2 regions of the Sporomusa termitida genome follow, and region 1 is predicted to be linked to the other one. Evidence: riboswitches for the same ligand, from Rfam matches in the RefSeq annotation. Region 1 holds a riboswitch; the other holds the start of a gene.
The links. Region 1 has a riboswitch for cobalamin ahead of cobN (cobaltochelatase subunit CobN). Riboswitches for the same ligand answer to the same signal wherever they lie in the genome.
Positions count from the first base shown of each region.

Region 2: it holds a riboswitch for cobalamin, as region 1 does, so the genes downstream of both, SPTER_RS13600 (TonB-dependent receptor domain-containing protein) here and cobN (cobaltochelatase subunit CobN) in region 1, are expected to answer to the same signal.

Region 1 is NZ_CP036259.1:376,501-380,937, forward strand. Features, by position in the region: gene SPTER_RS01720 (TonB-dependent receptor plug domain-containing protein) at 1-1,649, shown strand, start outside; cobalamin riboswitch at 2,015-2,190, shown strand; partial or broken gene cobN (cobaltochelatase subunit CobN) at 2,535-4,437, shown strand, end outside.
Region 2 is NZ_CP036259.1:2,866,105-2,870,541, reverse strand. Features, by position in the region: gene SPTER_RS13610 (helix-turn-helix domain-containing protein) at 138-404, opposite strand; gene SPTER_RS13605 (hypothetical protein) at 774-971, shown strand; cobalamin riboswitch at 1,073-1,253, shown strand; gene SPTER_RS13600 (TonB-dependent receptor domain-containing protein) at 1,706-4,437, shown strand, end outside.

The sequences.
Region 1 (4,437 bases):
CAGGCACTGAATATGGCATGTCTGCCGGCAGAACTATTATTCGCGGTCTTGATAAGGGGACCCTGGTTTTGGTCAACGGCGCGCCGGCCAACTTATTAAATTATAACAGCTCCACCGGGATTCCGCTGGCCGCAGTCGAGCGAATTGAGATCCTTAAAGGGGCGGGCTCTACGCTGTATGGGGCGGAAGCCCTGGCCGGTGTGGTCAATATTATTACCAAAAAACCGGGAGGCAGCCAGCAAAATACAGTGGGCGTGACCGGGGGCAACTATAATAAAAGCTGGTCTGCAAGCTCGGAATTCGGCAACAGCGCCATCTATATAAAACGCGAATATATCGGTGCTGTTGACAGGACATCAAGAGACAAGCTAACTAATGCCAAGAATGCCGCGGTTTTGCCCTTTGGCCTGGACAAAAGCACCAAGGACAGCTTTTATTTTACAACCCAGTTAAATGATAGACTCGACTTTAACTGGTCCTATACCGACTTGCAGTCCAACCGCCCGCGTTTTAATGTGAATGGTTCCCGCTCTCTATTGTATAAGTATGACGATGTGCGTAATAATATAAATCTGATTTATGATAATAAAGACAATAATCTTAAATCGGTTTTAGCATTTAATAAAAGGCATTCTTTTGCTGACCAATATACTTATTCAAACAAAACATGGAAGCGTAGTGAACGCTATGATATGTATGGTATAAACTGGGATAGCCAGAAAACCTGGTATATGCGCGATGCTCTTGATACATTTGTTGCCGGCGTAACCCTGGCGCGGGAGCACTATAACGGTCTGGCAAGCAGTACTGCGGTCAACAAGAATAATACCCTGCGCAACAGTCTGGCGGTCTATGGGGCCTACACCTCTGCAGTCAATCCCCGCCTTAGTACAACTCTGGGCCTGCGGGAGCAGTTGATTGATGATCATGCCAAATCAGAATCAGTCTTCTTACCGCAGATCCAGACCCTGTACAAAATCAATGACCGTACCTCCTGGTACACCAATATCGGCAAGTCTTTCCAAATGCCGGCGATCAACCAGTATTTTAGCAAACAGGGTGCTGATTTTAACAGATTAAAACCTCAGCAGGGCTGGAACTATGAAACAGGGCTGAAAAAGATCATTGATGCCAGTCAGTCTGTTAAGTTGGCCATTTACCATCTGGACATAAAAGATCAATTTGTCTGGAAAAAAAATGATGACCTTACCGACTACATGACTAACGCCGGCGATTTCCGCAATACCGGTGTGGAAGCGGAATATGTAAAAATTATTAATGACAACTGGAAATATAATGTCGGCTTCAGTTATTCTAACCCTGAGAACAATGAAAGTGGAGCCTGGGTGCAATGTAACAGCAGAATCCAGACCACTGCCGGCGTAACGCATAATAAGGATAAATGGCTGACCAACCTGAATTTATTATATTTAGGCGACCGGGAAGAAAGTTATTATAAAATCAACGGGGCTGTCAGTGCTGTCCCGGACCGCATCCAGTTGAACGCCGCCGTCCGGTATCAGCCGGAGGCGGATCAAACCGTTACCTTGAACCTTTATAATATTCTGGACCGTGATAACTCGCTGAATAAATATGAAAACCTGGACCTGCCTTTTAGCTGGGGGCTAAGCTATAATTACACTTTTTAAGTAATTGACCAATTGCAGCTATTGCTCCGCTCAAAAGCTGGTGATTGGGAGCAAGCGGAAGCCCATTGGCAGATTAACAACACTTTAGGCATGGCATTGGGCCATGCCTATTGGCTATGTAAAAAATCGCCCAGTGAGCGGGTAACGGTACCTGATCGTTACAATCGATAATGCTATTTAATTTGTTACTCTTGACTGCATGGCCGCCAGATAGCGTAGCATTTAACTGGGAGATCAGCCGGCATGTTTTCAAAAAAGTTCGCAAGATGCAATGGCTGTTTAAAAAAGGCTTGACTATACGACCGGTATATAGTTTACCCTTTAATTAGGGTAAAATTATAATGGATAATTCTATATTTTAATTAAATATTGCTGAGAAGATAGGTGCCGCAAGGCTTAATAGGGAAATCGGTGAAACGCCGGTGCGGTCCCGCCACTGTAATGGGGAGCAAGTCCGGCAAAATCACCGGGAGATATCTTGGGGAAGGCGGGGCTGAGCAGTGATCCAGAGCCAGGGTACTGCCTGTTCTTTCTTTACTAAAAATCCTACAGGCGATAGGACGGTAATTTAAGGTATTAACAATGCTTATTTGCCAGCCTTTTAGTGCAGATTTGACATAGTGGTAATACTAAAAAAACCTTTCTCAGGCCTTGGGAAAGGGTTTTTCAGTATTATCATTGTTTAATTTCTTGTATGAGGTTGCTACCTTCAGCAACCTCATAACAATGTTGGCAGGAGAGCTGCCTGGCTGATAATCACCTACATGGTTGTCCGGAAAATGATAGACGGGGAGGAAGCGTATGAAAGTCGGGGCTATCGTATTAACAAGCTATATGCCGGCATTTTTGGAGGCTATGGGGGAGATCCCCGGCTTGGAGCTGAAAATGTGCGGTACCTGGGATCTGGAGAAGCGGGATTTCAGGCAGGAGTTTTGCCAATATCTCCGGCAGCAGGCCGATGTACTGCTATTGTCGCCGGCGACCGACAGGATATGGGACACAATAGCGGAGGAAATTCTCCATATCGTGCGGGAAAAACCAACAGTAGCTTTTGGCTATGAGCCGGGCCTTGCTGTTTATAATACGGTCAGGCCGGAAATTGCGCTGACAGTGCAACGATATCTGACTTTCGGCGGCCGGGAGAACACCAAAAACGCCCTTCTATATATTGAGAAAGAGGTGCTGGGCGCCGCGGTGGCAGTGCCGCCGCCGGCAATAGTCTCCTGGCAGGGGATCTATTATCCCGGCAGTGACCGCATTTATGAGAGCGCCGCCGATTACCGGGAGAATTGTCCCGGTTACCGCCCTACGCGGCCCACGGTGGGCGTGCTGTTTTACCGTCACTCCTGGATCTGCCGGAACACCGAGGTCATTGATGCTCTTGTCAGTGAACTTGCAGAGCAAGGGTGTAATGCGCTGCCGGTGTTTAGTACCGATCAGCGGGACCCGGATACCGGAGCTGAGGATAATAGCTATGTCGTCAACACGTATTACCTGCACAACGGTACAGCGGTAATTGATGCGCTGATTGATTTGCAGTCCCTGTTTGTTATTACCAAAGAAGACAAGCGAACCTCGAACAGCCCTCCCGGCTATGAACTGCTAAAACAGCTGGATGTGCCCATTGTGAAGGGCCTGCTGGCTTATGGTAAAACCGAAAGCGAATGGCGGGCCGATCCGTTTGGTGTTGCCGGTCCGTCAATGGTAATGTCGGTGTCCATGCCGGAATGCAGCGGGGTAATTGAACCCGTGATCATCGGCTGTTTAAACCGTACCTATCAACAAGGCCTTGCCGGGACACTGGAGCAGTATTTGCCGCTGCCGCAACGCGTTAATTTCCTGTGCCGCCGGGTAAAAAAGTGGCTGGCCCTGAAAGCGAAAAAGCCGTCAGACAAAAAGATTGCCTTTATCCTGCACAGCAGTCCCTGCCACGGCGTGGAACTGAGTGTAGGCAGCGCGGCTAACCTTGATTCACTGGACAGTGTGGCCCGGCTGATGGCTGTCATGCAGCAAGAAGGTTATTATATTGAAGACCTGCCGGCCTCAGGCCAAGAAGTCATTGACCGCATTATGGAACGCAAGGCGATTGCTGATTTCAGATGGACACCAATTGCGGAAATTGTGGCTAAAGGCGGTGTCTGGCAATCATTAAGTGAAGCAGAATACCGGCAGTGGTTTGACCGCTTCCCGGAGACCGTACGCTCAGCGATGATTGAGACCTGGGGTAACCCGCCGGGAGAAGAAAAAGAGGAAGTGCCGCCGGCGATGGTTTATGATGGCAGGATACTGATCACCGGTGTCCAGTATGGCAACGTGGTGGTTTGTGTTCAGCCGAAGCGGGGGTGTGCCGGTTCGCGCTGTGATGGTAAAGTGTGCAAAATACTGCATGATCCGGAATGCCCGCCGACGCATCAATATGTGGCAACCTACCGGTACCTGGAAGATGGCTGGGGGGCAGATGCCTTAATCCATGTGGGTACGCATGGCAATCTGGAATTTTTACCCGGCAAGTCACTGGGGCTTTCTGAGGCGTGTTATCCGGAGCTGACACTGGGCACTGTCCCTAACCTCTATATTTACAACACCGATAATCCGGCCGAGGGAACAATTGCCAAACGTCGCGGTTATGCAACCCTAATCGGCCATATGCAAACCGTTATGGTTGCAACCCGGGCCTACGGACCGATGGCGGAGCTCACTCAGCTGCTGGATGAATATTCCCAAGCCAAAACCAGCCATCCGGCCCGGGCCTGTGAGCTGGAAACCCTGATCAAAGAAAAAGCGGCAG
Region 2 (4,437 bases), 2.5 Mb from region 1:
GACGGACCGGGGAGGGGATTGCGATGCAATTTTTTATTGATAACAAGAAGCCTCTCTGGATGCTATGATCACAGGGAGGCTTCTTTTGTTTTGCAAATGTTGGACAAAGCTGGAATAGCTGAAAGTTGCTAAATCACTTAATTATCTGTCCTATGTTTATCAAAGTTCTCTTCATTAATCGGTAAAAAGAAAATGACCGGGTCAAGTTGCAATCCTGCCGCTATCGCAAATAAAATATCCAATGAATAAGTAACATCTGAATTTGATGCTTCGATCTTGGATATATAGCTTTTGCTATAGTTAATCTTTTCGCCTAATGCATCTTGCGACAGCCCGCGCTTTGTACGATAAAAAGCAATTCGCCGGCCGATTTCCCGGTATTTATCTAAAAAGTTATCCTGCACACAAGTTCACCTCATATTTATTATAGATGTAGCAGGATTGAAGAAAGTTTCAAAAATATTGTTATATATTGCAAATATAATGAAACAAAGCTATACTATATAGTGATTGGTAAATGGTGCGGCGTGAATTGATAGAAAAATAAGATTTTTGTTCAGCACTATTTATGAACATATGCGCCTGCACCAACCAAGTAAAATGGAAGTTGCTTGGTGAAAGGAGAGTGAAGGGGAATCAGACTAATGCAATGATACTTAGGGATTAAACCGAGACAAATCGTTACCGAAAAGGAGGGAAAGAAGACTCAAGCCTGCGGTGCAGCAGGTGGAAAAAAGAATAACCAATGTCCGGCAGTATTGGGGTAGATTAGATTGACAAAACAGGAACAGATTAATCAATTAACTCAGAAGCTTTTGGATTGCGGCTATCATGCCGAGCAGATCAAACACATTGTGCGCGAAGCTTTGGAGGACGATACAGGCGATGCACAAGAAGATGTCATTATCGCAGTGCTGGAAACGTATCTGTCGTTTGGCATCAAATGTAAGAGGCAAGGACCCCGCGAGTAATAAGCAATATAGCCTATTGAGCCGGACACGCGGAAATTTCGTTGATGGACAAAGAGTAATATTGGCCTGAAAGAACATATACGATTAACAGAAAGAAACAATACAATAACGTTGGGATAGGTGCCCTTCGGGGCTTAATAGGGAAGTTTGGTGCAAAGCCAACACGGTCCCGCCACTGTAACGGGGAGCAATCTCGCACAATGCCACTGGAGTGAAAGCTTTGGGAAGGCGTGGGGCGCTATGAACCGGAGTCAGGAGAACTGCCTTATCCAGCAATCGCCATTTTACCTGCGAGTGACAGGGAGGAGATTACGAAAAACCAAGACCGGATTCCGGCTGGTTAGCGTAAGCACTCCCAACAAGGGAGTTTTTTTATTCGGTATTATTCGTTGGCTTTTCGGCCCATATTTTAAGGATTTATCAGCGTACAAGCTCTGTCCGCGAATACAACATATTGATTGGCATGTTGCCGAAGGGGGGCCTAACAGCGGTTCTGGATGCCGCCACCGTAGTTTACGGCGGTACGGATATCATGGCCGACGTCATAACCAAAGTAAAACAATAGCTAACAAATAGATAAAGTAAGAAACATCCTTATCTTATGGACAGGCAGCTTGCTGGCGGGGTAACATCCGGTATCCAGGGATGGTTAGGGATGGAAAGAAAAGGAATGATAAAAAATTTTAAATCATATCTATAAAGTCGTTTGGAACCGGACCCGCTCCTGTTGGCAGGTGGTATCCGAACTGGCGAAAAATAACGGCCGGGCGAAATCAGTTCGCGATCGCTGTGGCGCGAAAAGCCGGGTGGCTTGTGTCGCCTGTACACTGGCGCTGGGGGTAATGGCCTTGCCGGCGGTCGCTTGGGCGAACAACACTACGGCTGATTACCAATATATAGATCCGGGAACCGGGAGCAGGGATGCTTTTCTGAGTGGCGGTTATCAGCCGGCGAATGAGGCTACTAGCTATTATCCGCTACAGATTAACAGTTCGCAATTGAATTATACCTATAATGGCACCAATTATAATCTTTTTGGACTGACAGGGGCAAGAAATTTGTTCAGGGCCATAACTCCCCTGGCGGATGCCGGCAACAATCCGCAAAATATGCAGTATAATGCCTTGGCGGTCAAAATAAACGGAAAGTTGTATTGTTGGTCGGTCGTCACGGGGGTAAGCGGATCCAACTGGCTTACAAAAGGTTTCGTAGGTACTGGCGTTACCAATGTAATTAATGCTAATGAGAAGAACCTGTTAGATATTGCTACCCAGCAGCGTTTGGCGGATATTATGGCTCTTCCTGACGGCAGTGACAAAGAACAGCAACTGGCGGATTTTGTAAAGGAATATGCGCCGCAATATGAATACTACCTAGTTAAGCTTACGGACGCCGAATTAGCCAAAATGCAGGGGATGACTATGCCAGATGTGAATACGATTATTGCTACGCTACCTGACTACGAGGTAGTGGGAGAGAGTGCATTAAAACTGGAAGACACCTCCAGCTTGTTTCAATTTACGCAAACTGTTGCCAACCTAACGCCGGGACAGAAAACTTACGCCTATAATGAAGTAAAAGTCGGCGAGTCCAGCGACAATAGCTGGCGGCCGCTGGACCGGGTGCTCTATGGGGCAAGCGGCTCGGTTCTGGATACGGATTATGCTATTAATAAGAACTGGGTTATGGACAGTGACGGCAATCTTATTCCTAACAGCAGCGGCGGCACGATAGACTGGCAAAATGGTCAAAGCTTAGATCCTCTGCCAGCCGATGTAAGAACGGCGATTACGGTAAAAGATGTAAGCACCGTTAGCAATTCTGTTATCGACTTAACTTATGCGAATACCTCAGGCGAGGATCCATTGATCAATCATGTTATTAATTATAATGATTCTGGTGCAATCAGCAACGGTGAGATCGGCCTTATTCAGGGCTATTTTCTGTATGACAATGTAATCGGCAAAATAGTTGATTTCAGCGAATACACCAATGAACCCAATAGATACTCTCTACACAAGATTGCCCGCAGTCTGTTTATTGAAAATGCGACGTTAGCGGCAGGCACCACCTTTCGTTTAGGCAATTACAGCATGGATGCCGCGCTGCAGCATGCGCCGGCTAGCGGGACTGGCAAAATTAGTGATAGAGGGTTTGTGACCCCGAACGATTTCAACTCGGCGATGTATTTTAGCACCGGCAATACCGACAGCGTTTATATTACAACGGCTACGCAGGCCGACGCGCAATATGGCAAAACCAATCTAAACCTGCAGTTGGGCTGGGTGCCGGGCTTAGGATATCTGCCGGCGGGAGAAGCCGTGCTAAGAAGCAACGATAGTGGGCAGGTTAATTTGCCGGTATTAGTAGGCATCTTAAACGGCGCCGAAAACTTTACCGTGACGGCGCAAACATCTGTTGCCGACGGCGTCCTCAGCACCTATGAGATTACGCCGGTGATTGAGCAGACCGATAACTATTTCACCGATCCTGAGGATGCGGCTGCGAAAAAAGGAACCGCCTGGTGGCTGAAGAGCTATAGCTTTGTTGATACCGGCGAAATGTCGACGACCGGTAAAGCCGTCAGCGACAATTCGATTATCAATAATAACCTATGGCGCAGCAGTTACCTGAATATGTTCCGCCGTACCGCTGATTTGCATGGCCGCTATGGCGGCAGCACCGACCTGTACAGTGCGGCAGGGGCTGACGGCGACGGCCGGGAAAACGTCTGGGCCCAGGCTTATCACGGCAAAGTCGACGGCAAGAGCCGTTATGGCGGCAGCTTTGACCAAAGCTATAACGGGGTTCAAGTCGGTTACGACAAGCTTTTAAATAAAGCCTTCTACAACGGCAGAGTTTATACCGGTTTTTATCTCAATAAAATTGACGGCAAGTCGACTACGCAAAGCGGCAGCGGGGAGCAAGACAGCCTCGGCGGCGGATTGTACGGCACCTGGGTTGGCGATAAAGGGCATTATCTTGATGCAGGCGTAACCGCAAGCAAACTGAAAAATGAATTCAGCATGGTTGCCAATCTGGGCGACGGTACGGGTAACAGCGGCATAGTTGACGGTACGTCCCGCACCTGGGGCTACGGAATGGGCCTGCAATACGGTAAGCTCAATGCTTTGGCGGACAACTGGTGGTGGGAACCGGCCGCCTCCTTCTTCCTGGGGCATGTTGACGCAACCACGTATCAACTCAGCAATCATTTGCGGATTAATCAAAGAGGGTATGACAATGCCACCGGCAGGCTGCATCTGCGCTTGGGCAAAGAAATCAACGACAAAGGCACCATCTATGCCGGCGTCAATCTGGCCCATGAATTTGCCGGCGAACAGGATATTCATGCCGTGTATGGCTATCAAAACCGATCTATCGCCGCTGCCGGCGGCAAGGATACCTGGTGGGAATTTAATGTCGGCGGCACGATGAAGATTTCACCGGACGGCAATTTAAATCT